Regions from separate parts of the Streptococcus sp. 27098_8_82 genome, predicted to be linked through region 1. Evidence: riboswitches for the same ligand, from Rfam matches in the RefSeq annotation. Region 1 holds a riboswitch; the other holds the start of a gene.
What was found. A riboswitch is a leader RNA that binds a small molecule or an ion and turns the genes downstream of it on or off. The one in region 1 is predicted to bind preQ1.
Positions count from the first base shown of each region.

Region 1 (16,255 bases):
GCTTCAACGGACGGACCTACTACACCCAGACCGGTGAGGAAATTACTAATCCGGACGAAACCATCAAGAAAGAACTGGATGAGATTCGCAATGCCGCCAATACCCAGCTTAAGATGAGTGATGCTATTCAAACCGGCGACTTGATTCGCTTCTACAAGGGAAATGACTTAGGCAAGGTCAACCCTAAAGATTACTCTTATCTTAATTCAATGAAGGCCTTGTTGGCTATTGAAAAGGAAAAAGGCGGCCAATCAACCAGTCTTTACTCTAAGCGAGGCAATGTCTCCACTGTGGACCTCTTTAATTCGCCAAGCTATCGTGCACTGCATCCAGAGCAGTTCCAAACTAGCAGTAGCGACGAAGACAGCAGTCAAGAAGACTCGAGCTCTTCCAGCTCTAGTTCCACAGCCAATCCGTAGATAGCAAGAGCCTTAAGTCCAATGGACTTAAGGCTTTTCAGGCTCTATAATTTCTGTAGTGGGTAAAACCGCTGTAGGAATGATGGAGCCTATTTGTTGTAGAAAAAAAGTCCCATAAGTCCTATAATGAAAAGCAACGATTCGCAATCACTTTCTGCGCTATTCCAGACAGGTCCGAAACCAAGTCAAAATCATTACCATGGACATGTTTAGTCCCTACTACGATATTGCCAGAAAACTATTTCCAAACGCTAAAATCGTTCTGGATCGTTTTCACATTGTACAACATCTCAGCCGGGCTATGAACCGCCTTCGCATCCAAATCATGAATCAGTTGGATAAAAAATCGCACAAATATAAGGCACTCAAACGCTACTGGAAACTCATTCAACAGGATAGCCGTAAACTCAGCCATAAACGTTTTTATCGTCCAACTTTTCGCATGCACTTGACCAGCGGAGAGATTCTAGAAAAACTTCTCTTTTGCTCTCAAGAACTCCGAGAACACTATAAACTCTACCAACTCTTTCTGTTTCATTTTCAAGAGAAACAGGCTGACCATTTCTTTAGTCTCATTGAAGATACCATTTCTTATGTAAATCCTATTTTTCAAACTGTTTTTAAGACCTTCTTGAAAAACAAGGATAAGATCCTGAACGCACTGGAACCGCCCTACTCAAATGCAAAACTAGAAGCTACTAACAACCTCATCAAAGTCATCAAGCGAAACGCTTTCGGCTTTCGGAACTTTGACAATTTTCAAACTAGAATCCTCATCGCTTTGAACATCAAAAAGGAGAGGACTGATTTAGTCCTCTCCAGATTATAACTTTTCATCAACCCACTACAGTTGACAAAGAGCCCGAAAAAGAGGGATAAGTTGCAGATAAGTGAAAACCTCTAAAGTTGGAAAACTTTAGAGGTTCATGCTAAGGTTGAAAATGCTGGTGCAAGATAGCAAAGTAGTCTTCTGGATTGTGGAGAAATGGGAAGTGGCCGCTGTTTTTAATGGTGAACACCTGAGCGCTGGGATAGCGGCTGATGACAAAGTGCATGCTAGCACCAAAAATATCATTGTCACCGAAAGTCACGGTAATAGGAAAAGCAGGATCTTCTAGTCGGGGCAAGAGAGGATAGGCCATAATTTCCTTTCTTGTCTGATTGCCTGCTTGGACTGAAACATTGCTCATGTCTAGTTTCACATCATGAAAGGCTGGATAGTCGGCATTGTAATTACGGACAACTTGGCGAAAGAGAGCTTGCGAAGCCTTGGAACTACCAAGATTGCCGAGCAGAGAATAGATTCCCATTTTTAGCCATTCGATAGTCGTGCAGTGATTTTTATTGTAATTCATCATCTCTTTTTCCATTTGCTGCCACTGCTTGCTCGTGCCTGTTCCCGGAGAGGAAAGAAAGAGACTAAGAACCCGCTCAGGGATTTTGCTGGCGTAGATTTGCGCGTACAATCCGCCCCAGGAATGTCCCAAAAGGTGAAATTTATCTACATTGAAGTGGTCGGCAATCGTGTTGATGTCCGCAATGTAGGCTTCCATGCTGTAGTCGCCACTCAGGCAGGGCGATTTTCTCGTTCCCCGCTGGTGAAAGACAATCAGTTGATAATCTTTTTCGAGCTTAGGGATAAAGAGCTTGAAGTCATCAGGCGTTCCCGGTCCACCGTGTAGCAAGATAATCGTTTCTTTGTCGGGATTGGGGTAGCAGATGGTGTAGAGCTGGTCGGAGCCATTTCGGATCATCGTTTCGATTTTTTGAGAATGGGTCATAGCTTTCCTTTCTTTTAATAGAGCGTCCACCACTGATAAAGAGACCAGTAGAGGAGATTGAGTATTGTAATAAGCGAAGCGCTGCTGGTCAAGTAGGTCAAGATTTTTCGACCCTTGCTCACTTGGAAGGTTGAGCGCAGGAAGAATGAGGCAATAAGGCTAACCAGGAGGCTAACTCCCACAGCTGCAAAGCCCATAGAAAGCCAAACACGGCTGTTTGGTGAGGAATGTAGACTCAGGACGCTTTGGATAAAGAAGTAAAGCAGGAGCATGGTAGATAGAATGAACCCGCAAGTCAGGTATTGCCAGAGCGACCAAGCAAGCGGTGTAAGTTTGTGATTTTTCCGCTTGAAAAGAAGCCGATAGAGTTTGACCAGTAAAGCAGATACAGGGATGAGGAGGGCATAGAAAGCAGCGAGGCACCACAAGACGAGACTGCCGTAATCCTTGACTACATCCCATGTGGAAAGTTTAAGGTAGTCTGCGATAGGCAATTTCAGCAGTTCTTGCTTGCCGTTTTTCTCCAATTCCCAGTATTTTTGAGTGACAAATTTACTATTTTTCTCAAGATAGTTAGTTATTGGCGGAGCAATGCGCGTGATTGATAAGGCATTGGTGAAAACGCGACTTGAGCGATAAACGCCCGGTTTAAACTCTGCTTTTATCTTCTCTGAAGTAGTTGCCTTGTTTCCATAAATCAGCTCAGGAATTTTTTTAAGATAGTTACTTTCGTATTGTTGATTGGTTAAAATGACGGTAGCGATACCTGATTTGAAATCCAAAGTTAATATGGATGAAAAGCCAGCCGTATTACCACCGTGACCGAGGATAACGCGGTCTTGATAAAGGTCACTCCAAAATCCGTGAGCATTGATTGGGAGTTTGCTATCAGGAAAAGTCGAAGTCGCCGTATAAAGGGTGTCCCAAGTTTCCGCGCGCCTAAAAAGTGTCTTCTTTTGCAGGAGTGCTTGGGCAAAGGTCTTAAAGTCTTTCAAAGTTCCTGTTGCTCGCCCGCTCGGATAGTAAGGATTAGGCTTGTTTGCCTCGCCAATCAGCTGACCGTCTGAGGTGTAGCCCTTGATTTCCTTGCGTTTTTCGACCACATAGTCATTATCCGAAAAATCGGGCAAAATAGCGGTGTGCTTCATACCTAAGGGCTGAAAAATATGCTCGTGCACATAGTCAGCGTAAGATTGTCCGCTAATCCGCTCGACGATGTAGCCAGCAAGCACCGTTCCAAAATTGGAATAAGCAGTTATTGTCCCCGGCTCATAGGCTTGAATAATCGGCGCCTTTTGTAGCGTATGGGCTAGGTCTTTGTCTTCATTTTTGGCCAAGTCAACATCTGCGAAGCCTGCTTGGTGGTTCATGAGGTCAAGCATGGTAATGGGTTTGTCAAATTTGAGCTTGCTTTTGAGAAAATCCTTGGGCAGATACTCTTTGATGTCGGTTTTTAGGTCAATTTTCCCCTCTTCCCAGAGCTGCATGACGCTGACCCAGACGGTTAATTTCGTTACAGAGCCCCACTCGAAAACTGAGTTGTCATCCACCGCCCACTTTTTTTCCTTGTCTACATAGCCAAAATTATTTTGGTAAATGGTTTGACCGTCCTTGTCAAAAATAGATGTTGCCAGTCCTGCGCTGGTTTTCTCGTTTTTCTGATAATAATCCTCAATCTTCTGTCCGATTTGGTCGTAAGATGTCCCCGACGGCAATTTTTGCTCATCGGCTCGAACTTGCGCTACTCCAAAAGCGAGCAAGCCGCAAGTCAGCAGCGCCACAGTGCTCTTCAAAAATGATGTTTTCATGATACTTACCTTTCTATTAAAGTGCCCACCATTGGTACAGGCCCCAATAAAGGATATTGAGAACGACGATAAGTGAAGCGCTGCTGGTCAAGTAGGTCAAGATTTTTCTGCCTTTGCTGACTTGGAATTTTGAACGCAGAAGAATTGGCAAAACAGAACTAGCAAGAAGCAGCAGACCCGTTATTGCAAAGATGACATAGAGCCAAGCACTGTTATTTGGCGAGCCGCTGATGTTCATATTATATTGCACGATGAGAATGGTTATGAGTACAGTGGACAAAACAAGTCCGCAAGTCAGATAATGCCAGAGCGACCAAGCAAGTGTCACAGGTTTGCGGTTTGTCCGCTTGGCAAGGAGCCGGTAGAGCTTGACCAGTAAAGCAGATACCAAACTAAGAAGAGCATAGAAGATTGCTAACCCCCATAGGATGACACTGCCGAATTCTTTGGCAACTTCCCAGTTAGATAGTTTAAAGTAATCAGAAACTGGGCGCTTGATAAATTCTCGCTTACCGACTTTCTCCAAGCTCCAGTAAAATCGATTTTCACTATTTTTATCAATATAGAAGGTCGCCATATTTAGTCGCGCAATGGATAAAGGCCCAAAGAATTGACTAGCGTCACGATAAAAGCCGGGTTTGAGTTCTTCTTTCTTTTTGTTGGGAACATCTTTCTTTTGCCCATAGACCAGCTCGGGAATTTTCTCAACATAATTTTTCTCGCCCAGTTGGTTCGTTAAAATGACAGCAGCGATACCTGATTTTAAGTCTAAGGTCAAACTTGATGAAAAACCAGCTGTATTACCACCGTGCCCGAGGATAACTTGGTCTTGATAAAGGTCACTCCAAAAACCATGAGCATTGGTAGGAAGATCGCTATCAGGATAGTTAGAGGTTGCTGTATAAAGGGTGTCCCAAGTCTCTGAACGCTTAAAAAGTGTCTTCTTTTGCAGGAGTGCCTGAGCGAATGCCTTGAAATCTTCCAAGGTTCCTGTTGCTCGCCCAGCAGGGTACATTTCTATTAGATATGGAGCTTCGCCAATCAACCGACCGTCTCTAGTGTAACCTTTGACTTCCTTACGTTTTTCTACTACATAGGGATTATCTGATAAATCGGGTAAGAGAGCGGTGTGCCTCATATCTAAAGGTTCAAAGATATGCTCGTGGACATAGTCAGCATAAGATTGTCTGCTAATCCGCTCGACGATATATCCTGCCAGAGCCGTCCCAAAGTTAGAGTAGGCTGTCACTGTTCCCGGCTCATAGGCTTGATAGATATGTACTTTTTTGAGCGTATCTCCCAAGTTCTTACTAGTTCCCTTGGCAAGCCCCGTGTCTCCAAAGCCTGCTTGGTGGTTCATCAGATCCAGCATGGTGATTGGCTTGTCGTATGTGAGCTTGCCTTTGAGAAAATCCTTGGGCAGATACTCTTTTATATCTGTTTTAAGGTCAATCTTGCCTTCTTCCCAAAGCTGCATGACGCTGACCCAGACGGTCAACTTGGTGGCAGAGCCCCACTCGAAAACTGAGTTGTCATCCACCGCCAACTTTTTTTCCTTGTCTACATAGCCAAAATTATTTTGGTAAATGGTTTGTCCGTCCTTGTCAAAAACAGATGTCGCCAGTCCCGCACTGGTTTTTTCGTGTTCCTTGTAGTAATCCTCAATTTTCTGACCAATTTGGTCGTAAGGCGTGCCTGACGGCAACTTCTGCTGGTCAGCGTAAGCGTGACCAGCTCCCAGAGCGAGCAAGCCGCAAGTCAGCACAGTTAAGCAATGTTTAAAAAATGATGTTTTCATGATACTTACCTTTCTATTAAAGTGCCCACCACTGGTAAAGGCTCCAATAAAGGATATTGAGAACGACGATAAGTGAAGCGCTGCTGGTCAAGTAGGTCAAGATTTTTCGACCCTTGCTCACTTGGAATTTTGAACGCAGAAAGATTGGCAACCCAGCATTGACTAAGAAAATCAGTGCAAGCAGGGCAAAGAGAATGGCTTGCCAGCGATAATCGGGCATGTACTTGCCCGAAACGGCAACTATGACGAGACCTGCTAGATTGACTAGGCTAACCAAAATCAGTCCGCAAGTGCCATAATGCCAAATTTTCCAACTTCTTGGAGTCGGTCTTTTGCTTTCTTTTCCAAAAAGTGAGCGATATATCTTGCTCAAAGCAGCTAACAGAAGAACAAGTACGGCATAAACCGATGCCAGTCCCAGCAGAGCGACAGAGCCATAATCCTTTATCACCTCCCAAAGCGAGAGCTTTTCTAAATTATTATAGGTTGTTTCAACTTCTGTTCGGCCTTGGCGCTGTTGCAAAAGCCAATAGTTGCTGACTAATAAATGACCGTCTTTTATCACATCTTTCACATAAAAGGTATAAGCGGGGGCAAGGCGCGAAATAGAGGTCGGGCCTTGCTGAATGGAGCGAGAAGTTCGATACATGCCCTCTTGAAAGTCTTTTTGAGACTGGCTAGGGGCTTGCTTTTTCTTACCAAAGACCAAATCGGGTAGACCAAAAGAATAGGTGGCTTCTTCTCTCTGATTTACCATAGTAACCATGCCAATACCCGATTTGAAATCTAGCGAAATCAGGGTGGAAAAACCGGCAAAAGAATAGCCGCCGTGTCCTAAAATCGCCCCTGTCTCATACTCTGTCACCCAAAAGCCGTGAGCGTTCTTAGCGACTGCTTTATCTGAGAATGTAGAAGTTGTCTGATACAGTTCATTCCAGGTTTCTGGGCGCTTAAAGAGCTTTTCCTTTCTCAAAAGAGCTTGCGCGAACCGTTTGAAATCGGCAAAAGTCCCTGTCGCCTGTCCCGCTGGATAAATATCTGCGGGAAGCAATTTATCTAGATATAAGTTTCCATTTGTATCATAGGTTTTCTCGCCCTGCCGCTTGTCTCGGACATAGGTATTGTCCGACAAATCAGGTAAGAGAGCGGTATGGTTCATGCCCAAAGGCTGGAAAATATGCTCGTGGACATAATCCGCAAAGTCCTGTCCGCTGATGCGCTCCACGATATAGCCTGCTAGAGCTGTACTGTAATTGGAATAGGATGTCACCGTCCCTGGCTCATAAGTTTGAGCGGGCTGGCTTTTTAGTAATTCTTCCAAGCTCTTGCCTGTTCCTGTGTTCAGCGGCGTTTCATCAAAACCCGCTTGGTGGTTCATCAGATCCAGCATGGTAATGGGCTTGTCGTATTTGAGGTGTTTCAGGAAATCCTTGGGCAAATACTCTTTTATATCTGTTTTTAGGTCAATTTTTCCTTCTTCCCAGAGCTGCATGACGCTGAGCCAGACGGTCAATTTGGTGGCAGAGCCCCACTCAAAAACCGAGTTGTCGTCCACAGCCAGCTTCTTTTCCTTGTCCATATAGCCAAAGTTCTTTTGGTAAATGGTTTGGCCGTCCTTATCAAAGACTGCTGCCGCCAGTCCCGCGCTGGTTTTTTCGTGTTCCTTGTGGAAATTTTCAATTTTCTGACCGATTTGGTCATAAGGCGTGCCCGACGGCAATTTTTGCTGGTCAGCTCGAACTTGCGCTGCTCCAAAAGCGAGCAAGCCACAGCTTACTAACGCCACAGCGTTTTTCAAAAATGATGGTTTCATGATATCCTCCTTAAGATGTATTTTCCCCTTTGCACCCTTATCCTAACAAATGGACAATAGCAAATCTACCCCTTTTCGGTAAGTGGTAAGATTTCCTAAGTAAGTGGTAGAAAAAGTAGCTCTATAATTTCTGTAGTGGGTAAAACCGCTGTAGGAATGAGCGAAATGCTTTTGGATTTCGGAACTTTGACAATTTTAAAACTAGAATCCTCATCGCTTTGAATATCAAAAAGGAGAGGACTGATTTAGTCCTCTCCAGATTATAACTTTTCACCAACCCACTACAGTTGACAAAGAGCCACTTTTCATGTAGCTAATAACTTATTGAATAACTTCAAAAACAGAAACCGTCAGATTTTCAACATAGAAAGGCTTCTTATGACGGCTATTGCCCACTATGAGACGCAGCTTATCTGCATTAGGCAGATAATAGGGCAGGCCGCTGGCATTAAAAATAACTTGGTAATGCTTGTCATCCTTAATCTCAAAAATAATTAAGCCACTGCCCTGCTCTGCTGATTGAACAAAGACATGCTTATAAATATCTTCATAGGTCTGATAAGAAAAGGCCTTGCAGCTTGTCTTGAGGCGAATGATGTCCTTGATAAAATCAATGCTCTCCCGATGGTCCTGCAATAGATTCCAATTCACCTGATTGACTGCATCTGGCGCATTGTAGCTGTTCATAGCCCTTTCGCGATCACTGTGAAGAACTTGACCGTCTTCTCCAGTCGCCACTAGCTTGGTACGAGAAAATTCCTGTCCAACCTCCATGAAAGCCATGCCTTGCATGAGCAGGTTCATGGCCGTTGCCAGCTCAATCCGCTTAGTGCGAGTCAGAACATCATCGTCAGGATGCAGCTCCGCAAGCAAATCATGCAGGTTGAAATTATCGTGTGCCTCCACGTAGTTAAGGACTTGATCAGGACTGAGATAGCTGCCTAGCTCACTGCTGCCAAGGATAGCCTTAGCGACGATATCCTCCGTCGCCTGACCACTGACAAAACCAGCCTTGATGCCGCCGTAAACTTCTGCTCCTTTGACCGCATCCCGCTCTGTATCATTGAAAAATCCAATCCGTGGAAGCTGGTAGGCATTGTCTTTCTTGGCCTTGTCTTCTGGCATCAGGCCCGTTCCCATATCCCAACCTTCTCCATAGAGCAGGATTCTCGGATCCACCTTATCCATAGCTTGACGGATGGCATTCATCGTTTCCACATCATGAATGCCCATCAGGTCAAAGCGGAAGCCATCCACATTGAACTCCTCTACCCAGTACAGCAGAGAGTCAATCATAAACTTGCGGAACATCTCGTGCTCGCTAGCTGTCTCACTCCCCACACCAGTTCCGTTTTGGAAAGAGCCGTTAGGATTCATCCGATAGTAATAATCCGGTATCGTAGCTTGGAAAGCAGAATCATAGGTTGAGTAGATGTGATTGTAAACAACATCCAGTGTCACAGAAATCCCCGCATCATGGTAGGCCTGAATCATTGTTTTCAAATCGCGAATGGCCTGCGCTGGGTCGGCAGGATTGCTGGAAAAGCTAGTCTCCGGAGCATGATAGTTCTGCGGGTCATAGCCCCAGTTGTAGATTAGCTCTCCATTTTCATCGTAGTTCTTGTGACGGTCAGAGACAGGCTGAAGTTGGACAACATTAACGCCTAAATCGCTGATATAGTCAAAGCCTGTTTTTTGCCCTAGATGATTGGTAGTGCCTGTTTGACAGGCCCCCAGGAAAGTCCCGCGCAGCTGACTGTCCACGCCTGAAGTCTCCGATTTGGTCAAATCCCGAATATGCATCTCATAAATCACTGCCTGATTTGGATTGTCCAAACGCCAGAGAGCTTCTTTGCCCTGCCGAACTTGAAAACCAGCTACTTCTGTCTCATCTGCTCCAAGAATCGCTGAGCGCTTGCCATCTGGACTGGTCGCAACAGTATAGGGATCACGAGTATAGAAATTGCGGTATTCAAAGCTAACATGATAGTGATAAGTTTTGCCGGTCAAGTCTTCAGCTATTTCAGCTGACCAGACACCAATGGTATTTTCCTTATGGTCGTGAGAATATCGTTCTCCTTTTTGCATTGGGAAGATTTTATAAACAGGAGCTTGATTGTCAGCTGATTCATACACTACCAGCTCTACCTTCCTAGCTGTCGGTGCCCAAACTTTAAAAGTATGTGCACCGTCCGTCTGACGATGTCCCAACCAGCCTTGATAGCCCCAGCATTCATCAAAGTAGTCTGTTCTCAGGGCCATATCAAAGTTATGCGGCCGCCGGCGTGAATACTGGTGACTGGTCGTTGCAGACTGCAGGGAATAATAAACCTGAGCATCTCCCTCAATCAACCAAATCTCCGTCACCAGATGAGGAGGCAACAAATCAATATGATAGTCACAGGACTGGCTAGACCAGTCTGAACGTTTGATAATCACATGAGCGTGATTTAAGGGCTCCCAAGTCTCAAATGATAATTCTCCCTGAATACCAAAATAATCAAGTTTGGAAAAGGCTGCTTCCTTTCCCCATTGGTTTATTTGCCACTGCCACATATCATAGGAGAAATAATCTCCAGTAGGATTGTGGTAATGGACTAAGACTTTATAGTCTAGCATGTTCTTTCATCTCTCATCTATAATTATTCTATTGAAAGGGCCGTCTGACTGATTTCATCAATATTGGCAAAAAATTCCAAATGTCCGTGCAGCACTTCCAGTTCAACAGGCGTATCACCGCCGTATTCTCCATCCAAATTCAGCATAAATGGACCTTTTTTGTCTAAAATTTCTAGCTGCAGCTTGCTTGTTTTGAGGTATTCTACATTGATGTCCCCTACGTGTTGACCACCATTGATAGCCTGCATCATCAGGCTCAGCATATCAAAGAGATTGGCTGTCTTGACCAAAATCAAGGTAAAATTCCCGTCGTCTAATTTAGTATCTGGCGCTAGCTTTTCAAAACCACCAATAGAGTTGGTCAGAGCCGCAAACATCAGCGAAATCTTCCCTTCAAAGACACCGTGATCGTGCTTGATACGGACCTTGCGGAACTTAGAGCGAGGGAGCTTTTTTGCTCCTTCTGCGACATAGGCAAAGTAGCCTAGGCGGGATTTGACCTCGCTAGGTACGCTATAAGTCAGCTCTGTTAAGGTTCCAGCTGCTGCAATATTGATAAAATACTTGTTCCCATAGGCCCGGCCAATATCCATCTTTATGGTCTGGTTCTTTTCAATAATGCGGGCTGCCGCTACCGGATCTCCCATGGGAATCTTCAGAGCACGCGCATAATCGTTGGTTGTGCCAGTTGGAATAAAGGCCAGTTTAGGCCGTTCATCCAGATTCGCCACGCCATTAACTACCTCATTGATGGTACCGTCGCCGCCTGCCGCAATAATCAAATCAAATCCTGCTTTTGCTGCTCTTTCAGCTTCTTTTTGAGCAGAAAGAGGCGCTGGAGTGGTCTGGTAGGCGCTGGTTTCATAGCCCACATCCTCCAAAACATCCAGAACTTCCGCTATATTTTTCTTAATAATTTCCTGTCCCGAAGTCGGGTTATAAATCAATCGTGCTCGTTTAATCTTATCCTTCATACTTCAGCCTCATAAGCTATCAAGCCAATCTTCATCCCGAATTTCAATTCCCAACTCCTGAGCCTTGGCCAGCTTGCTACCGGCATCTGCGCCAGCTACTACCAGATCCGTTTTTTTAGAAACAGATCCGGAAACATTGGCACCCAGACTCTGCAATTTTTCCTTGGCTTGATTGCGGGTCAATTTTTGTAATTTACCAGTCAAGACAACCGTCATACCTGATAGGGCTGCATCTGCTGCTGCCTTTTGCCCCAGATAGTCCAGATTTACACCTGCTTCTTGCAGCTCCGCCAAAAGAATCTGAGAGCCTTCCTGCTCAAAATAGGTATGCAGGCTTTGGGCAATCACAGTTCCAAGGCTGTCAATAGCCGCAATCTCTTCTTGGCTGGCCTGAGATAGCTTAGGAATATCATGGAATTTCTCCAGCAAAATCCGACTGGCCTTGCTTCCCACATGGCGAATCCCCAAGCCGAACAAGAGACGTTCAGCCGAGTTTTCCTTGGAAGCTTGAATAGCAGTATACAATTTATTTGCTGATTTTTCCTTAAAGTTCTCTAGTTCTAGTAAATTTTCCACCGTCAGCCGATAGATTCCAGCCACATCCTTGACTAGATTTTGAGCAAAGAGCTTCTCTACTACTGCTGGACCAAGACCAGTAATGTTCATGGCATCCCGGCTGGCAAAGTGAATCAAGCCCTCCTTAATCTGGGCTGGACAGAGCGGGTTAATGCAGCGAAGAGCGACTTCATCTTCAAAGTGCACTAGCTCACTCTCGCAGCTTGGACAATGGCTTGGCACTTCCAAAGCCTCTTCTGACACCCGCTTGGACTCGACCACTCGCAAGACAGCTGGAATAATATCTCCTGCTTTATAGACGATAACTGTGTCTTTCTGACGAATATCCTTCTCGGCAATGTAGTCCACATTGTGCAAGGTCGCTCGGCTAACTGTCGTTCCCGCTAGCTGGACAGGCGTCAGATTAGCTGTCGGAGTCACAACTCCCGTCCGACCCACTGTCCAGTCAACAGATAGAAGCTGGGCTTCCTTTTCCTCAGCTGGAAACTTATAGGCGATAGCCCACTTGGGTGCCTTGACAGTAAAGCCAAGCTCCTCTTGCACCGCCAAGTCATTAACCTTGATGACAATACCGTCAATTTCATAAGGCAGGCTATCCCGCTCCTCAGCGATCTTTTCGATAAACTCCCAAACTGATTCAATAGAGTCCGCCAGAATATGAGTAGGATTGACTGAGAAGTCCAAATCTGCCAGCTTGTTTAAGACCTCTTCTTGGCTGCCAACCTGAGTAGGACTGGCTTCTTGGTATAGGAAAGTCGCTAGATTGCGCTTAGCCACAACTGCTGTATCCAACTGCCGCAAGGTTCCTGCTGCCGCATTGCGGGGATTGGCAAACTCAGGCTCACCATTCTCCTGCCGCAGCTGATTGACCGCATCAAAGGAAGCCTTGGGCATGTAGCACTCTCCGCGAACCGTAATGTCTAGCGGTTCTTTCAAGGTCAGGGGAATATCCTTGACCCGCTTGAGATTTTCAGTGATATTTTCACCAACAGAGCCATCCCCCCGAGTCGCTCCTGCTACCAAGATTCCCTTTTCATAGGTCAGGGAAATAGAGAGCCCGTCAATCTTGAGCTCACAAAGATAAGAGACTTGTGGAAACTCCTTACGAACTCGCTGGTCAAAGGCTATTAATTCTTCACGTGAAAAAGCATCCTGCAAACTAAAGAGAGGATACTGGTGTGGATATTTTTCAAATCCTTCTAAAATCTTCCCTCCCACCCGATGCGTCGGACTGTCAGGCAGGATATCGGTTGGGTACTTTTCTTCTAACTCCGCTAACTCACGATAGAGTCTGTCATACTCGCTATCCGATACACTTGGCCTGTCTGCCGTATAATACTCATGGGCATATCGGTTGAGCAATTCTACTAATTCTGACATTCTTTCTTTCATACTTCTATTTTATCACAAATACACAAAATCTTCCTCTATTTGTTCCGAATTCTTCCTAAAAAAGAAAGGGATACAAAAAGAGCGGAAATTCCGCTCTCTGCTGTCTTATTTTGTCAAATCAATACTTTTTGCAATCTGGTTAATAAGAATAGCTCCAACAATCAAGGAAGCAAATTCTCCAATGGCCGTTGTAAACCAAGTCAGGAAGAATGGCAGGCCTTGCAAGAAATGTAATTCTGCAGCAATGGTCACCATCGAAATAGAAAAGAATACTGCAAAATAGAAATGATCCAAACGAATCAAGCCTTTAATCAGATATTGATTCTTATAGCGACTGAAAAGGTAGACACCTAGTGACAGGAAGACTAAAGTGGACCCACCACCGACAAAGACATCAATGATTCCAAAACTATAGAGATTGGCAATCATACAGCCAATGGTCACACCCATGATATATTTCCGATTATAAAAGGCCATAAAGTTCATCATTTCAGAAATTCTGAACTGGTATGCACCATAGCTAATGGCATTTAAAGGCGGAGTAATCGTAAGAGCTACATAAATGGCAGCAACAATGGCAATCTGAGCCAAATCACGAACTCTCAGTTTTTCTTGTTTCATGTTTTCTCCTTTAGCGGCTTTACCGCGTGTAATATGCTTGACGAAAGAAGCTAAGCGCCAAGGGTTGCGTCATATGAGAGGAGCATCATTAGATGATTCCCCACAGATTTGGCAACCCAACTAGTATAGCATAAATCCTAGAAATATGATAGACTATCTTTATGAAAACTTTAATCAAAAAATTCTTTGACAATGAGGTTCTGTCCTATCTCTTCTTTGGTGCGGCAGCAACACTTGTTTATATGACTACTCGTCTCCTTATTTTCGCTCTTACGGGACAAACATTATTTGCCACCATTACTGCTAATATCACAGCAGTTCTTTTTGCCTTTATCACAAATGATACCATTGTCTTTAAGCAGCAACGCAAAGGTTGGCAAAAGCGACTTTTTAAATTTGCTCTGGCGCGTTCTGGCACTCTTTTGCTAGACATCGTTCTTGCAAAATTATTAGTGGATACTTATCCTAATATTATCGGGCAATTTGTCAATAATGACCGCAATCTTATCAACTCTATTGAGTCACTTTTTTCTCAAGTACTTATTATTGTTCTCAACTATGTTTTCAGTAAAGTCTTTATCTTTGAAAACAAGAAAAACTAATTGACTATGATACTTCAACCTTAAAATATCAAATCTGGACCAGATAATTCTGATCCAGATTTTTTTATTCTCAGATTTCCAAGCTTGGGTTATCAAGAGTCAGATGAGTGATTTCACCTTTGACACCAAAATAGTCCTCAATCAGAGTCTGGAGTTCTGTCATGGCTGCTTGAGCACGCACTGCCTGCTCTTCATTGATGGCCTCAATGACCAAGATGGCATCCTTGGTCTCTTCCGTCAGCATGGTTCGCTGGGCTTCTCGCCAGTTAAGACAGCGGCAGACAGCCCCCTCTTCATCATAGTAGATGATTTCTTCTGGCAGTGCCGGTGCGTCACTCTCGGCGCCTAGCGGGAAAAAGGCTTCCCAACCCTTGGCTTTTCCTAGATGAAGACCTCCGACAATCTTATCCAAATCCTCACCGCCACATGGAACCGCATAAGACAGCGAGACACTGTTGTAGATATCGACCAAAGGATTGATTGGATGAAATTCACGCCCCTGACTAACCCGCTTGAGCAGAGCTTCGATAGAGGAACGCGCTCCTTTCTTGGTCTTGAATTGGCTGAAAGCCTGCCGCCACTCCTGAATGACTTCATTCTGAGTGAAGTTCTCATCTGGGATAAAGTCTTCAGCTCGTTTTGCTCCCTTATCCAGCAGGGATTTGAAATATGGATCCTTACTTTCATCCACACTATTATCCAGCCCCTTGACCACTAAAATACTAATCTGAGCTTCCGGAAATACTTGCCAAAATTCATGTTCAACTGTAACTTTCATGATGCACCTCTTTAATCTTAATAGTTTCTTTTTTGTCCTTTTTTGACGGCTTCCCAGTCACCTGTGATGTTTGCACGCACTCGTACCAGCATTTTCTCCAAGGCTTGAACTTCCGCCTGAGAAAAGCCCTGCAGGGATGCCTCTTCAGAATAGGCATTCTCAGCTAGGATAAAAGGATAGAGTTTTTCCCCTTTTTCCGTCACAAACCATTCCTTGTTCTTCTTGTTGTCTTTGGCTGCCTTCTGCTGGACCAAGCCCTTGGCCTCTAGCTTCTTAACAGATCGGGCAACCGTTGAGCGATCCACCTTGAGCAGCTCCGACAGCTCCTCTTGGATAATTCCCGGATTCTCCGCGATTCGGACCAGATAAAGATATTGACCTCGTGCTAGCTCTATGTCACGGAACTCAATATTAGCAATGGAATCCAAAGCTCGGGCGATAATCCCAATTTCCCGCAATACTGACATATCCCCTCCTTTGATTTTTATTTGAAACTATTATAACACATTTTGTTGCAAATGCAATAAAATTAACCGAAAAGAAAAAGAAGAAAATCCTCTTTAAATTTGGCAAAAATATCTTTTTCTAGTTTTCTTCCTTATAGTATTTTTGTAATTCTTCCGCTGAATTAATGACATGTTCCTGCCCATCTAATGAATATTTAGCTGGGATAGTCACATTCTCAAATACATTCGTTCCAGGCGGAAAGAAGAGTTCGGTTACGTTTTTTACTAACTCAACATCGGTTTCTCTATTTAAGAAAGCAATACAAGCATCTTTTTCATGCATAATCTTATATACTTGGGGATATTTACTTGATAGAAGTGAATTCTCAAATTGTTTTTCTGAATAGGATCTTTCCAGAGACATCCATGTTATATGAAGTCCAACACCTTTTTTTTCATACGTTCAGCAAAATTAGTGGCGGTTGTAAAACCATTAGGAAGATCTCTATATGGATTAATTCCCTTATCTGAAACAATTCTCCCTTCATCTAGATTAATACAATATGCCTTTTCTTTATCAGTTGACTTCTGTCTTAAATAGATTACTGCATAATACTTTTGAGTGTTT
Region 1 is NZ_JAPVYB010000001.1:326,789-343,043, reverse strand. It holds gene O3627_RS01695 (LTA synthase family protein) at 1-419, shown strand, start outside; partial or broken gene O3627_RS01690 (ISL3 family transposase) at 550-1,248, shown strand; gene O3627_RS01685 (alpha/beta fold hydrolase) at 1,349-2,200, opposite strand; gene O3627_RS01680 (serine hydrolase domain-containing protein) at 2,215-4,008, opposite strand; gene O3627_RS01675 (serine hydrolase domain-containing protein) at 4,025-5,806, opposite strand; gene O3627_RS01670 (serine hydrolase) at 5,823-7,619, opposite strand; gene pulA (type I pullulanase) at 7,941-10,238, opposite strand; gene O3627_RS01660 (diacylglycerol kinase family lipid kinase) at 10,262-11,212, opposite strand; gene ligA (NAD-dependent DNA ligase LigA) at 11,222-13,180, opposite strand; gene O3627_RS01650 (QueT transporter family protein) at 13,286-13,801, opposite strand; PreQ1 riboswitch class II at 13,799-13,934, opposite strand; gene O3627_RS01645 (GtrA family protein) at 13,963-14,403, shown strand; gene O3627_RS01640 (phenylalanine--tRNA ligase beta subunit-related protein) at 14,474-15,181, opposite strand; gene O3627_RS01635 (MarR family transcriptional regulator) at 15,199-15,648, opposite strand; partial or broken gene O3627_RS01630 (hypothetical protein) at 15,767-16,255, opposite strand, start outside.

Region 2 (16,255 bases), on a different contig from region 1:
TTGCTGACTCTGCCTGTTTTGGATAACTTCACTAACAAGGCGGTTCTTACGCAAAATGCTAATGGTGATGCTAATGGCTTTACCATCAACTTTGGTGATAACTACAACTGGCCAATGTACATCGAGTACTCTACTCGCGTACCAGATGGTGTTCAAGTAGGTGATGTGGTTAACAACACCTTGTCTTGGACAGCTAAAGGCTTCCCAGAGCGTACTATTACTAAGTCAGTCCGCTTAGAAGATGGTTCTGGTAAAGGAAGCGGATTGTTGGCAAAAGACGTAATGATTAAGGCTCAGAAGAAGCTTGTTAACAAAGAGTTAGAAAAAGGTCAGTTTACCTTTGGTCTCTTTGACGAAAGTGGTAACTTGCTTCAAACTGTTACCAATGAAGCAGACGGCTCTATCAACTTCAAGGCTTTAAACTACAGTGCTGCTGGTACTTACCGCTATAGCATCAAGGAAATCCCAGGAAACGATTCTAACTACGTCTATGATGACAAGGAAGCACAGCTGACAGTTACTGTAACAGATGTTAATGGTGAGCTTTTAGGCTCTGTCAAGTATGACTTGGATCCAGTCTTTACAAATACTTATAGAGGTAATGATCCAGGTAAGTCAGTTCAGCCGCCAACTCCTGGCAATAACAACAATCCAAACAATCCAAATAACAACCCTAACAACAATCCAAACAATAATCCGAATAATACCCCAGGTAATGGTAACAATACCCCTGGTAACAGTTCCGATAATCCAAAGGGTGGAACAGACAATCCAGGAAATGGAAATAACAATTCAAACAATGGTACCAATGATCCGGGTGCTGCAGGAGGCAACAAAAAAGTTCTGCCTAAGACTGGTCAAGAAACTACACTTTGGCTGTCAGTTGCAGGTTTGGCAATCTTAGTTGGCTTTGGAAGCTATGTCTTTCTTCAAAAGAAGACTAGATAAGATTCAAAGGTTTTAAGAGTTTTCTCTTAAAGCCTTTTTACATACTTTTCCATTTGAAAAAACGGAGCAATCATGTTAGAATAGACCTAGTAATTTTTAAAGGATAGAGGTGTTATCGTGGCTTTTGGAGATAACGGACAACGCAAAAAAACAGGATTTGAAAAATTGACGATGCTGGTCGTGATTATCATGCTCATCGTGACAGTTGGAGCTATCTTTGCTTCCGCTCTCAGTGCAATCTTTTAATCCAAACGCTTCAGGGCGTTTTTTTAGACTAGAAAAAGAGAATAGAAAAAATGAGTATGTTTTTAGACACAGCTAAGATTCAAGTTAAGTCTGGCAATGGTGGCGATGGCATGGTGGCCTTTCGCCGTGAAAAATATGTTCCTAATGGAGGTCCTTGGGGCGGAGATGGAGGTCGTGGCGGCAATGTTGTTTTTGTCGTAGACGAGGGTCTTCGTACCCTGATGGATTTTCGCTATAATCGCCACTTCAAGGCTCAGTCTGGTGAAAAGGGTATGACCAAGGGTATGCATGGCCGTGGAGCTGAGGACTTGATTGTTCGTGTACCGCAGGGGACGACGGTTCGTGATGCTGAGACGGGCAAGGTGCTGACGGACCTGGTAGAAAATGGTCAAGAATTTATCGTAGCGCGTGGTGGCCGAGGCGGTCGTGGAAATATCCGCTTTGCGACGCCTAAAAATCCTGCTCCGGAGATTTCTGAGAATGGAGAACCAGGTCAAGAACGGGAGCTTCTGCTGGAGCTCAAGGTACTAGCAGACGTTGGTCTGGTCGGCTTCCCTTCTGTCGGAAAATCCACTCTGCTCAGCGTCATTACAGCGGCTAAACCTAAGATTGGTGCTTACCATTTTACGACCATCGTGCCTAATCTAGGCATGGTTCGCACTCACTCTGGAGAGTCCTTTGCAGTAGCAGATCTACCAGGTTTGATTGAAGGGGCCAGTCAAGGTGTAGGACTGGGAACCCAGTTTCTCCGTCATATTGAGCGGACACGGGTTATCCTACATGTCATCGATATGTCAGCTAGTGAGGGGCGCGACCCTTATGAGGACTATCTAGCCATTAATAAAGAGTTGGAATCCTACAACCTTCGTCTCATGGAGCGTCCGCAGATTATTGTTGCTAACAAGATGGATATGCCAGATAGTGCTGAAAATCTCAAGGTATTCAAAGAGAAATTAGCGGCTAATTATGATGAATTTGCGGAGCTGCCACAAATCTTCCCGATTTCCAGCTTGACCAAGCAGGGACTTGCGACCCTCTTGGATGCGACCGCAGAATTACTGGATAAGACACCAGAGTTCTTGCTCTATGATGAGTCTGAAATGGAAGAAGAAGCTTACTATGGCTTTGACGAAGAAGCACCAGCCTTTGAAATTTCTCGTGATGATGATGCGACTTGGGTGCTGTCGGGTGATAAGCTTGAGAAACTCTTTAATATGACCAACTTCGATCGAGACGAAGCAGTCATGAAATTTGCCCGTCAGCTGCGTGGTATGGGAGTTGATGAAGCCCTTCGGGCTCGCGGAGCCAAGGATGGCGATCTGGTTCGCATCGGCAAGTTTGAGTTTGAATTCGTTGACTAAGGAGGCTTGCAATGGGTGATAAACCAATATCCTTTCGCGATGAAAATGGAAACTTTGTCTCTGCAGCCGACGTCTGGAATGCAGAAAAGCTAGAAGAGCTCTTTAATAAACTCAACCCTAAGCGCAAGCTACGTCTGGAAAGAGAAGCATTAGCGAAAGCAGAGGAGGAATAAGATAAAAAGCAGCTGAGCAGGAAATAATCCTACTCAGCTGCTTTTTTTTGCGCTAAAGATGTATTCGTTAAGGTAATTAATCTTTGTTTTAAGCAAAGATTTTAGGACTGACTGCTTTTATTCGAGGGAGAGTAGCTAGGCAGACACCTAGAACGATAAGCTTGTCTGCATAATCAGTCAGTATTTGGACGAGGACGATACTAAGGACGGGGTTGACTCCCATTCCCCGCAGGGCTTGGACTATGAGGCTGGATCCGCTGGATGTTATGCCTCCGAAGAGCAGGACAGTGATTGCAGAGGCTACTAGGGTACCTGGAAGGGCTACCAATAGGGTTTTCCAGAGAAGACTGAGCTTTAAGCTTCCTTTTTCTTTAAAAAACCAAGCTGCTGAAAGAGCAATGATGATAGCGGCTGGCGAGTAGTAGAGAGAAAAGATATCGGTTGTCATCCAGCCAATGAGGGCGCTGAGAAAGGCAACGCCAGCCCCAGCAAGAGGCCCTAAGGTTAAGCTAGCTAGAATCGTTCCAAAGGTATCTAGATAGATAGGTAATTTCAGAAAAAGTGCAATATTAGCTCCCACGTAGTTAAGAGCGATACAGATAGACAAGAAGCTTAGGATAAGGGGTGTCGATTTTTTCATGATAAAATTTTCCTCATAAAAGTGATGATAGGTCTTGAGCAATCGTTTCCTTAGGCTGATTCAGGAGGATAGCTAAGAAGTCTTGGAAGAAGAGTGAGGGACTGACTTGAGTTGCAATATAGGCATTGGCTGGTTTATGATAGAAGTCATAAGCATCAACCACAGTCTGTCCAAGAGCAATGCCTTCGGTTACGACTTCAACATAGGAGTCGAAGCCCATACAAAGGTCCTCATGCAGAAAATGAGCAATAGCCAGGGGATCATTGATAACACAGCCGATGATGTGTTCATATTCCCAGTGGAAGTCCCAGTAGAAACGCGTGATACGGCCGACAAACTCAGCTACTTCTGGCTGTAGGAAACGCATGTACTCTAATAGATTGGGGGTGAGGACGATGGCGCGTGTGACATCCAGTCCCACCATCTCGATTTTTCGGCCTAACTTTTGATAGACAAATTGAGCGGCGTGTGGGTCACACCAGTAGTTATACTCGGCTACAGGTGAGCAGTTGCCATGAGATTTGTAGCTGCCGCCCATGCTGACAAAGCGTTTGATATGTTTTCCAATTTGGGGATTTTGCTTTATAGCCAGTGCTAGATTAGTCAATGGTCCCAAGGTGATTAGGGAAGTGTCCTGAGCCTTCTGGAAATAGGTAGCCAGAAATTCAGAGGCTTTCTGAGGCTGGGGCTGACAATTGCTTGTTCGATTGATTCCGCTCTCGCCTAAACCATCCATACCGTGGGTATCCTGAGCTGAAACGAAATCGCGGACTAGAGGTTTTTCTGCCCCTGCATAGACTGGTATATCTAGCCGGTTCAGTTTTTCTAATATTTTAAAGGCATTTTCAACACCAAGGTCCACTGGGACATTTCCAGCGACGATGGTCAGTGCTACAACTTCTAAATCGGGATGTTGAATGGCATAAATTAGGGCTAGACTATCATCTATACCAGGGTCACAGTCGATAATGATTTTTCTTTTCATGAGTTCTCCTTTGCCTATATAAAAATGAGGTTGAGACAATCGGTCCCAACCTCTTAACTGTCAGCCTAATCGAGGAGACAGCAAAAAAACTATGCGCAAGACATTTTAAATACAATATAAAGGCACTTAGTTTTTTATTCTGGGAAGTTTTCGAACCAGTCCAAAACCGGGTTTTTGATTTCTCTATTTCTTTATCATAAATAAAAATAAGGGAAAAGTCAATGGGAGTAAGACTAGCATGGTCACCCCCATCTTTTTATGGTATAATGAAAAAAATAAGTAGGAGAAGTGATAATTATGGTAAAAACGATTCATACAGATAAAGCACCAGCAGCGATTGGACCTTATGTTCAAGGAAAAATTGTCGGCAATCTTTTGTTCGCGAGCGGGCAAATTCCCCTGTCTCCTGAAACTGGAGAAATTGTTGGGACGACTATTGAAGAGCAGACCCAGCAGGTGCTAAAAAATGTTTCAGCCATTTTGGAAGCCGCTGGAACAGACTTTGACCATGTGGTCAAGGCTACTTGCTTCTTGAGTGATATCAATGATTTTGTGGCCTTTAATGAAGTTTACAAAACAGCCTTTACAGAAGCATTTCCAGCTCGTTCAGCAGTCGCAGTGGCTCGCCTGCCTAAGGATGTGAAGATTGAGATTGAGGTTATTGCCGAGATTCTCTAAAAAAGAGCAGGGGAAAACCACTCTTTGACGGATTCTATCTGATGAAAGGATTATTATGTCTGAGAAGAAAATTCAGCTTGTCATTGTGACTGGAATGAGCGGGGCAGGGAAAACCGTAGCCATCCAGTCCTTTGAAGACTTAGGTTATTTTACCATTGATAATATGCCGCCAACTCTGGTGCCGAAGTTCTTGCAGCTGGTCGAAGGGACCACTGACAATGATAAATTGGCTCTGGTTGTCGATATGCGCAGCCGTTCCTTCTTTTTGCAAATTCAGAACGTTTTGGATGAATTAGAGCAAAATGAGAATATAGATTTCAAGATTCTTTTCCTAGATGCAGCTGATAAGGAGTTAGTGGCTCGTTACAAGGAAACACGTCGCAGCCATCCGTTGGCAGCTGATGGACGGATTTTAGATGGGATTAAATTGGAGCGCGAACTCTTAGCACCTCTGAAGAATCTAAGCCAAAATGTCGTGGACACAACAGATTTGACGCCAAGGGAACTCAGAAAGACCATCTCTGAACAATTTTCAAATCAGGCTGACATGCATAGTTTCCGCATTGAGGTCATGAGTTTTGGTTTCAAATACGGTCTGCCTTTGGATGCAGACTTGGTCTTTGATGTGCGCTTTCTGCCCAATCCCTACTATAAACCTGAACTGCGCAATCAAACTGGCTTGGACAAGGATGTCTTTGATTATGTCATGAACCATGCCGAGTCAGAAGAATTTTACAAGAACTTGCTAGGCTTGATTGAGCCTATTTTGCCGGGATATCAGAAGGAAGGAAAGTCTATCCTGACTATCGCTGTGGGCTGTACGGGTGGTCAGCACCGCAGTGTAGCCTTTGCTCAGCGCTTAGCAGATGATTTGGCTAAAAATTGGCCGGTCAATGCCAGCCACCGCGACAAAAACCGTCGGAAAGAAACGGTGAACCGCTCATGAGAAAGCCACGAATTACAGTCATTGGCGGTGGAACAGGAATTTCAGTTATTTTAGACAGCCTGCGTAAAAAGGATGTAGAGATTACAGCCATTGTCACAGTAGCAGATGATGGAGGCAGTTCTGGTGAGCTGCGAAAAAACATCCAACAGCTAACTCCGCCAGGTGACTTGCGAAATGTCTTGGTAGCTATGTCTGACATGCCAAAGTTTTATGAGAAGGTCTTCCAGTATCGCTTTGCGGAAGGAGACGGCGTTCTAGCGGGGCATCCCTTGGGCAATCTGATTATTGCCGGTATTTCCGAAATGCAGGGCTCAACTTATAATGCCATGCAGCTTCTAACCAAGTTTTTCCATACGACAGGCAAAATCTACCCTTCTAGTGACACCCCTTTAACTCTGCATGCTGTGTTTGCAGATGGGACGGAAGTTGTCGGTGAAAGCAATCTGACCAGCAAGAGTGGAATGATTGAGCGGGTCTATGTGACCAATACCTATGATGACCAGAAGCCTGCTGCCAGTAAAAAGGTAGTCGAGAGCATCTTAGAAAGCGATATGGTGGTTCTGGGACCAGGTTCACTATTTACCTCTATCTTGCCTAATCTCGTTATTGAGGAAATTGGCCAAGCTCTTCTAGACACCAAGGCAGAAGTGGCCTATGTCTGCAATATCATGACCCAACGCGGCGAAACAGAGCATTTTTCAGACAGCGACCACGTCCAAGTCCTGCACCGTCATTTAGGCAGGAAGTTTGTAGATACAGTCTTGGTCAATATCGAACCTGTCCCTCATGAGTATATGGACAGTAACCAGTTTGACGAATATCTGATACAGGTGGAGCATGATTTTCAGGGGTTGCAAGAGCAGGTTCCGCGAGTTATTTCTTCGAATTTTCTGCGTTTGGAAAATGGCGGAGCGTTCCATGATGGTGAGTTGGTTGTTGACGAATTGATGCAGATTATACAGGTACGCAAATGAGCTTTACAGTAAAAGTAAAAGAAGAATTGCTGAGTCTGGCAAACAGAGATAAAAATGAGCTGTCAGCCATGATCAAGATGTCTGGCAGTTTGGGCTTGGCCAGCAGTGGTTTGACCCTGTCTGTCACAACAGAAAATGCCAAGATTGCCCGCCATCTCTATGAGTTACTGTCGGACCTTTATCAGGTCAAGTCAGAAATCCGCCACCATCAGAAGACCAACTTGCGCAAGAACCGTGTTTATACAGTATTTCTAGATCAGAAAGTGGAAGAAATCCTTTCTGACCTGCACTTGGCTGACTCCTTTTTTGGTATCGAGGCAGGGATTGACCAGGCTATTTTGACTGATGACGAAGCCAGTCGAGCCTACCTACGGGGAGCCTTTCTCTCAAATGGCAGCATGCGGGAGCCAGACTCAGGCAAGTACCAGCTGGAAATCCTGTCCGTTTATCTGGATCATGCTGAGGACTTGGCTGCCTTGATGCGTCGTTTTCTGCTTGATGCCAAGACCATCGAGCGCAAGAAGGGGGCTGTCACTTATCTGCAGAGAGCTGAAGACATCATGGATTTTCTCATTGTCATCGGGGCTATGGAAGCCATGGCTGAGTTTGAGTCTCTTAAGCTCATGCGGGAAGCGCGCAATGACCTCAATCGCGCCAATAATGCGGAGACAGCGAACATCGCTCGCACGGTCACAGCCAGTATGAAAACCATCAACAATATTGCTAAAATCAGTGATAATATTGGCATTGAGAGTCTACCTGTAGACCTGCAGGAGGTAGCCCAGCTTCGCATCCAGCATCCAGACTACTCCATCCAGCAGTTGGCTGATAGTCTGAGCCGGCCACTGACTAAGAGCGGCGTCAATCATCGCTTGAGAAAAATCAATAAAATCGCAGATGAATTATAAAAGCTGCTGAGCTTGAGCTCGGCAGCTGTTTTTTTATAGGCTTGTAGAATGTTTGGGTTGGACTTTTTGCTCAGGATAGATATGGTTAATGGCATTGTTGACAGCAGTAGGTGCCTCACCTAACCCAGTCGCAATCAAGTCAATCTTTCCCTCGTAGCTGCAGCAGTCACCAGCTGCATAGATACCTGGCACGGAAGTTTCTTGCTTGCTATTGACCAAAATTTTGTGACGGTTGAGCTCCAAGCCCCAATCTTTGAGATTGCCGACAGAGGATTTAAAACCGTAGTTGACAAAGAGGTGATCCAGAGGCAGAAGCTGACTTTCCTCTCCTTTGACTTGGCTGATTTCCAAGTGGGTTATCTTGCCATTTTCACCAACCAATCGGCTCGGTATAAATGGTGTCTTAATCTCAACACTAGAAGCCTTGAGTTCTTCCACACTATGCTCTAAAGCTCGGAAGTTGTCCCGACGATGAACCAGACTGGTTTCTGCAATCTTTTCAAAAGCTAGCGCCCAGTCAACAGCCGAGTCACCGCCGCCCAGAACAACAACCTTTTTGCCTGCGTACTGACTGATGTTTGAAACGTGATAGTGGAGGTTGCTGTAGGCTTCAGCATCGTCTAGCTCCAAAGCTCTCGGTTTGAAGGCGCCACCTCCCATGGCGATGATGATGGTTTTGGTTTGATGCTGGGCTTGAGAAGTCGTGATAGAGAAGCCATCACCAGATTTAACGATATTCAGAACCGTTTCATTGAGGCAAATCTCTGTCTGGAATGTTTCTAGTTGCTCAATCAGACGCTGTGTCAACTCTTCGCCACTTAGATTGGTAAAGCCTGGCACATCCAGAATCTTCTTCTCTGGATAGAGAATGGCCGGCTGACCGCCCAGTTGAGGCAGGGAATCAATGATTTTAACCTTGGCTTGGCGCAGATGAGCGTAAAAAGCTGCGAATAGGCCAACTGGACCGCCGCCGACAATCGTAATATCATACAGTTCAGACATAATTTTCCTCAATCTTTTTAAAATAAACTAGCATTATTGTACCACAAAAAGGGATTGAAATGTAAGTAAATGTTTTAAAGGCATCTTAAAAGCCCCATTAGGGGCTTAAAATTAGATAGCAAATAAATCATTAAGGTTTTCAGCCAGCGTTGGGTGGGTGAAGATTTGCTTGCTCAAGTAGGTGTAAGGAATCTTATTATCCATGGCTACAGTCAGGATATTGATAATTTCCTGAGCTCCAGCTGAGAAGATAGTTGCCCCGACAATTTCCTTGGTTTCAGTGTTGACAACGGCCTTGAAGGCACCACGCAAGTCAGCATTGACATGACCACGAGGCATTGCTGCGACTGGAATCTCCTTAACTGCAATCGGTAGGCCTTGCTCTTTGGCTTCCTTTTCAGTCAATCCGATTTGAGCCAAAGGTGGTGTGATGAACATGCTGGTAGGGACGTTCTTACGGTCTTCCAGTGTGTAGCTGCCATCGCCAGCCAGATAGCTATAAAGGATACGGAAGTCATCCAATGAGATATAAGTGAACTGCAGACCGCCATTGACATCGCCCGCTGCAAATACGCCAGGTACAGATGTTTCCAAGTGCTTATCGACCTTAATCGCTCCGCGCTCTGTCAGCTCGATATCTGTATTTTCCAAGTGAAGTGGTTCAATATTCGGCTTACGGCCGGTAGCATAGAGCAGGGCGTCAAAACGAAACTCTCCATCCTCTGTTACAACCACAACTTCAGCACCATCATTTTTGACCTGTGTGGTACGTACATTTTGTAAGAGTTGGATTCCGTCTTCTTCCATGTATTGCTTAGCTAGAGCAGCGATAGAAGGCTCAACTCGAGGGAGAAAGACAGGCGCAGCATCCAGCACAGTCACCTGGCTACCCAATTTATTGTAGAGTCCAGCGAATTCTAGTCCGATGTTACCGCCGCCCAGAACTCCCAAGCGTTTAGGAAGTTCCTTCAGATTTTGGATGCCAGTTGAGTCATAGACATGCTCGGTTTCAGTCAGTCCAGGAATTGGCAGGACATTGGAAACGGCACCGGTATTGATAACAATAGTTTCAGCCGTCAATTCCTCTTTCTCATCGCCAGCTGTGATTTCGATGACCTTATTTGAAAGAAAATGAGCTTCCGCATCAATGATGTCAACACCAGCACCACTGATTGCTGCATAGTTCTTCCCGTTGAGACGGCTGGTAACAGCATTCTTTTCAGCCATGACTTGGTCGAAAGCCAGGCCTTTTTCAGCTGCGACGAGCAGGGTCTTGGTTGGGATGCAGGCGATATTGATACAGGTTCCCCCGTACATAGCCTTGCTTCGCTCAATCAAAGCAACTTTTTTTCCTTGGGCCGCCATTTTGGCTGCCAATGTTTTACCGGCCTTCCCAAAGCCGATGACAATTAAATCATAGGTTAACATAATTTACCTCCATTTTTCAAAAAAGATTGTATCACATCTAGTCAGAAATTGCTGATTTCTGCTACGCTTTTTTTCTTCAGTATTTTTACTCACACTTTTTATACAAACTGTCCATTTTTGAGCAAGATTTTCGCAGTTCCAGTTAGTCTGTGTTATACTAAGCTTCGTTATTTATTTTAGGAGGGTGAAATGTCTATTATTACACTGATTTTGGCAAGCTTAGTTGCCTTGGAATTTTTCTATATCCTGTACTTGGAGACCATTGCGACGACTTCTGAAGCAACAGCTCGGGTTTTCGGTATGTCACAAGAGGAGTTGGAGCAGCAGTCGGTCAATACACTTTTCAAAAACCAAGGAGTTTATAACGGATTGATAGCTGTTTTGGTCTTGATTGCGGCCTTTGTACAGCCTAGTTCTTTTTGGCTGGGAATTTTTATGGTTTATATCATCTTGGTGGCAGCATACGGTGCAGTGACCAGTGACCCCAAAATCCTGTTCAAGCAGGGAGGGCTGGCTATGCTGACCCTGCTTAGTTTATTTTTCTAAATAGAGTGAGAAAAATTGATTTCCCACTCTTTTTTTATATAATGATTGACTTTTTTATTAGACAAGTGTAGAATAAAATTAGAAATAGCATTAATTTAGAAAGCGCGTGGGAACGATGAAAAGATCTATTAAACGTTTGCCAGACGGGGAATTTACTATTTTAAAGGTAATTTGGCAACTGCCTACCCCGACGACCTCTGCCCGTATCATGGAAAAGCTGGGACCAGACAATCACTGGAAGCCCCAGACTTTGCTGACAGTCTTGGCTCGCTTGACTGAAAAGGGCTTTTTAGAAAGTGTCCGTAAGGGGCGTGAAAGGCAGTATACAGCCTTGATCTCAGAAGATGAGTATCTGGAAGTTGAGGCTTCGGATTTCTTGAAGCGTCACAGCGGCCGTTCAATGGGCGGTTTTGTCAAAACACTCTTTTCTTCTAACTCCTTTTCGGAAAATGAATTGGATGAGCTGCGTAGTTTGCTCAACCAAGGAAAGTAGGATGGAGGGATAAGCATGAAACAGTTCCTTCTTTCTTTTCTGCTGACCAGTTTGTTGACATCCATTTTGGTGCTTTTGCTTAGTCTGCTTTTTACGGCCTTTAAGACTAAGATTTCGGTCAGAGTGAAGTATTTTATTTGGTTTCTGATATTGCTAAGTTTTCTGTTTCCGTTCCGTCCTCAGTTCGGCTCAGGCCTGATTCGGCTGAATACAGGATCGGTAGTTCAGACAGCAGTGACTGCCACCCAGACAGGTGGAGCTCAGGGCGCTTCTCCAGCAGTTGAAAAAGCTGCCCAGCCAAATCTGTGGGAAGCTTTTCTGGGTCTACCTTGGTTTGAAATTCTCTTTACCATCTGGCTGATTGGCTTTGTCTTTAGCATAGGAAGATACGCTTATTCTTATATTCGCTTCAGAAAGATGCTGAAGCGCTGGGGCACGGAGTTTCAGGACGAAGAAGCGATGGCTCAGCTGCGGGCTGTTCAGCAGGAGATGGGAGTTAAGGGCCGGATTCGTCTGCTCCACTATCCTATGTCCCAAAGTCCTATGCTGCTAGGTTTCAGAGATATTTTAATCGTGCTGCCAGAGTTGGACTACACGGAGGAAGAGCTGCAGCTGATTTTCAAGCATGAGCTGACTCACTACAAACACCGCGATGTTTTAGTTAATCTCTTAGGGATTTTCGCCAAGAGTCTGCACTGGTTTAATCCGGTTGTCCGCTTTGCCTGCCGTGAAACTCAGGAAGCAGGAGAAATGTACTGTGACTATGATGTTCTGAGCAGTAGAGATACAGAGTATCGGACTTTCTACGGTGAAACGATTTTGACCATGATAGACCGCAGTAAGAAGACCCCAATTGCTCTGACGACCTGCTTTTACTCTGACAAGTTTAATCTCAAGCGGCGGATTGTCGGTATCATGGATAACCGCCTGCCTAAGAGGTTTCTGTCTGCTGCCTTTGTAGTAGCAGTCCCTCTCCTTTTGCTCTTGACTAGCTCGGTCTTTGCCTTAGAAAGCCCAGAAGCTCAACAAAGCAAGCCTGTGACGGGGCAAAAACAGTCTCAAGGTCTCAGTCAGCGTCAGGCACTAGCATCCGTCTTAAAAGAGCTGTCTCTTTCTGAAACAGATATTAAAGATTTACAAATTTCGCGTGAGAAAGACACTTATAAGATTCGCTTCTCACACGGGCAAACGGCCCATGAAACCATTGTCAGTGCTAAGGATGGAAAACTGATCCAATCCAAGCAGTATACCATTGTCGAAAAGACAGTAACGGTTGAAAAAGAAGTCAGCCCATCCTCGTCTGCTGCATCGACTCCAGCTGATAACAGCTCTACTGCAGGTGCAGGAAATACGGGAGCAGCGGGCTCTACTGGAGCTAGTACAGCGACTGTTCAAACTCCGTCTCAGAACAGTTCCTCTCATACGACAGACACCGATGATCCGGACGATGATGATGACCATGATGACGATTAAATAAAGGATTCTGCCAGTTTAAGTTTCTTAAAAGCTTAGACTGGTAGAATTTTATTATCTTCTCAAAGGGGGATTTAGAAATCCTCCAAGAGCAGTTAGTCATCAGTTTATCTTTATTTTAGGACGATTTTGCTTACAGTTTGCACTTCGTTTCCTAATGCTAAAAAAGATGAAAGATTATTTATCTTTTTTCTTGACATTCACAAACGACAATTGTAGAATATATTTATAAACTACATTTGTAGAATGTTTTTGAAAAATACTGCTTGGAAAGGAGAAGAAAGTAAAGCTTATCCAGACGCTTGTAGGATGCAGAGCGGAAGCTCTATTTCTTTTAAAAGCATAAACTACACTTGTAGAATCAAAGGAGAATTCAAATGAAACAAAAGCAAATCCAAACAAATTTCCAACGAATCGAAACGAAGTATATTCTTGACCGGGCAATGCTAGCTCGTCTTGAAGCTGACATGAGACCTTACCTCACCGCAGATGATTATGCGACATCAACCATTTCTAATGTGTATTTTGATAATGATGAGTTCCAGATGATTCAGGATTCTATTGCCAGAAAAGGCGGTCGCGAAAAAATGCGGATGCGGACTTATGCTGAGCAGCCGAATGATGATAGTCAAGTTTTCTTGGAAATCAAGAAGAAACGGGATGAAGTAGGTTTCAAATACCGTTTGGTTTCGAATCCTCTCTCTGTGACCAACTATATTGTGAACGGTGTGGCAGACCATACTATTTCTGATGATCGGGTCAAGGCAGAAGTGGAGCAGTTACAGGAGCGCTATATAGACTTGAAGCCAAAAATGGTGATTAGCTATGATCGCTACTCTATGAGAGGCTTGGAAGATAAAAAAGTCCGTGTGACAGTTGATTCCAACATCCGCTACCGTGATTATGATGTAGACTTGGCTTTAGGCCGCTATGGACTGCCCTTGCTGGATGACGACAAGGTAATTATGGAAATCAAGGTTCCTGGTCAATATCCTCAGTGGTTGGCTGATATTCTGAACAAATACGGTCTTGAAGACCAGTCCTTCTCAAAATACGGCAATGCCTACCTGAAAACTAAAGAAAGGCTGACTCAAACAGTCAAGGCCTAAGGAGGTAGTCTATGCTCAATCAGTTATTTAACAGTATCTACTCCTCTACGGAAGTCAAGATAAATCCTTTAGCATTGATTTTTTCACTAGCAACTAGTGTGGTTTTAGGAATTATCTTGGCCAAGGTCTATAAGCGCCAAACCATTTATACCAAGGAATTTGTCGTCACCCTCTCCCTTTTGCCAGCCATTATTTCCATTATCATCTTCTTGGTTAATGGAAATTTGGGCACCAGTGTCGCCGTAGCAGGGACTTTCAGTTTGATTCGCTTCCGGTCGGCCGCGGGTGGCTCCAAGGAGCTTCTAGCCATCTTTATGGCGACGGCTATTGGGATTACAACGGGGATGGGCTTTGTAGCACTGGGAATTGTCTTTACTCTAGCTATTTCAGGCATCTGGATGCTCTTTGAAAAGATGAGCTTTACTTCAGTCAGTCCGACCAGACGTTATGTCCAGGTTCAGGTTCCAGCTGACTTTGACTACGAAGTACTCTTTGATGCTATCTTTGAAACGACTTGTAAATCAGCCGAACTGACATCTCTCAAGTCGGCTGAAAAGAAGTCTATCAAGCTGGACTATGTTGTTGACTTGAATCCTGACATGAGCGACAGAGAGCTCATTCAGCAGTTCCTGTTCTATGATAAGGTGCAGGACATTTCCCTTTCCAAAGCTGCTAAGAAGCGTAAAACCCTCTAAGCAAAAGAAGACCAGCTGCAGCAGAGCAGTTGGTCTTCTTGTTTGTATCATAAAAAGGAGCTACATTATACTTACAGAAAATACTTGACACTCTTTTCTATATGTGGTATGATTATATAGATTTTGGACTTGAAGGGAGTGAAAAAAATGTCAAAAACAGTAGTACGCAAGAATGAATCACTTGATGATGCACTTCGTCGTTTCAAACGTGCGGTTACTAAAGCTGGTACTCTTCAAGAAACACGCAAACGTGAATTCTATGAAAAACCTTCTGTAAAACGCAAACGCAAATCAGAAGCAGCTCGTAAACGTAAAAAATTCTAATTGAACAAAAAAGCAGACTCCGGTCTGTTTTTTGTTTTGGTTATTTGGAGAGAAGAGGATGATTATGAGCAACATGAAAGAAAAAAACACTGATTTTCATCAGTGAATTCTCTTTATTTTTTCTCAGCCAACAAAGCTTTGATTTCTTGCAGGACTTCCAATTCAGTTGGTCCAGCTGGCGCTTCTTCAACTTCTTCCTTCTTCTTAGCAAGGCTTTGTGCTTTTTCAGCAGACTTGACGATGAAGAAGAGAACAGTACCGATTACCAAGAAGTTAATTACAGCGCTCAAGAAGTTACCATAAGCGATCCCGTTCCATTTCAGATCAGCAATTTGCTCCAATTTTGCAGCTTTCAAAATTGGGTTGAGGAAGAGAGGAGTGATTACGTCAGTAATCAATGAAGTGACGATTGCTCCAAAAGCGTTGGCGATGATTACACCGACTGCCAAATCAATCACGTTCCCGCGCAGCAAGAATTCTTTAAGATCCTTTAACATTCTTTCTTTCCTTTCAAGAATTTATTAATGAGATTATATTATAGCTTATTTATATGACATCCTCAAGATATTTGCTTGTCAAATATTTTACATTTGCATCATTTTAGTATAAAATATAGAATGATATTCTATGATAAATTGGAGGTATTGTCTCTTGATTGATAAAGAAATCATTTCTGAAATTAAAAACAGCGTCAATATCGTCGATGTCATAGGAGAAACAGTGGCCTTGACTAAGGCCGGGCGGAATTATCTGGGACTCTGTCCCTTTCATGGCGAAAAGACGCCCTCTTTTAACGTTGTAGAGGACAAGCAGTTTTATCACTGTTTTGGCTGCGGCAAGTCGGGCGATGTCTTCAAATTCATTGAAGATTATCGAGGCGTTTCCTTTATGGATGCTGTGCAGATTGTAGCAGAACGGGCAGGGATTCCTTTGGCTGTGGAGACAGTGGGCAATGACCGACCGAGACAAAGCCATCCGCATCAGGCTCTCTACGATATCCATACCGAGGCAGCGAAATTTTACCATGCGGTCCTGATGACGACCAAGATGGGAGAGGAAGCGCGGGCTTATCTCTACCAGCGGGGGCTGACAGATGATGTTCTTAAGCATTTTCAAATTGGGCTGGCTCCTAATGAGGGGAATTATCTTCATAAGAGTATGGCCGGCAAGTTTGATGAGAATACCATCATGAACTCGGGTCTCTTTAATCTTGCGGAGAATAATTTGGTCTATGATGCCTTTCAGAACCGGATTATGTTTCCCCTGACCAATGACAGTGGGCAGGTTGTAGCCTTTTCCGGGCGGATTTGGCAGGCAACGGCCTCA
Region 2 is NZ_JAPVYB010000002.1:8,779-25,033, reverse strand. It holds gene O3627_RS03440 (Ig-like domain-containing protein) at 1-948, shown strand, start outside; gene O3627_RS03435 (DUF4044 domain-containing protein) at 1,066-1,194, shown strand; gene obgE (GTPase ObgE) at 1,245-2,555, shown strand; gene O3627_RS03425 (hypothetical protein) at 2,567-2,728, shown strand; gene O3627_RS03420 (ECF transporter S component) at 2,817-3,368, opposite strand; gene O3627_RS03415 (nucleoside hydrolase) at 3,382-4,353, opposite strand; PreQ1 riboswitch class I at 4,474-4,518, opposite strand; gene O3627_RS03410 (RidA family protein) at 4,651-5,031, shown strand; gene rapZ (RNase adapter RapZ) at 5,087-5,977, shown strand; gene O3627_RS03400 (YvcK family protein) at 5,974-6,951, shown strand; gene whiA (DNA-binding protein WhiA) at 6,948-7,859, shown strand; gene O3627_RS03390 (NAD(P)/FAD-dependent oxidoreductase) at 7,893-8,861, opposite strand; gene O3627_RS03385 (FAD-containing oxidoreductase) at 8,973-10,289, opposite strand; gene O3627_RS03380 (DUF1304 domain-containing protein) at 10,479-10,835, shown strand; gene O3627_RS03375 (BlaI/MecI/CopY family transcriptional regulator) at 10,951-11,328, shown strand; gene O3627_RS03370 (M56 family metallopeptidase) at 11,344-12,801, shown strand; gene O3627_RS03365 (polyphosphate polymerase domain-containing protein) at 13,179-13,910, shown strand; gene O3627_RS03360 (DUF4956 domain-containing protein) at 13,922-14,605, shown strand; gene rpsU (30S ribosomal protein S21) at 14,753-14,929, shown strand; gene mscL (large conductance mechanosensitive channel protein MscL) at 15,043-15,426, opposite strand; gene dnaG (DNA primase) at 15,581-16,255, shown strand, end outside.
Region 2: linked by a shared signal. The riboswitch ahead of O3627_RS03415 (nucleoside hydrolase) and the one ahead of O3627_RS01650 (QueT transporter family protein) in region 1 are both predicted to bind preQ1.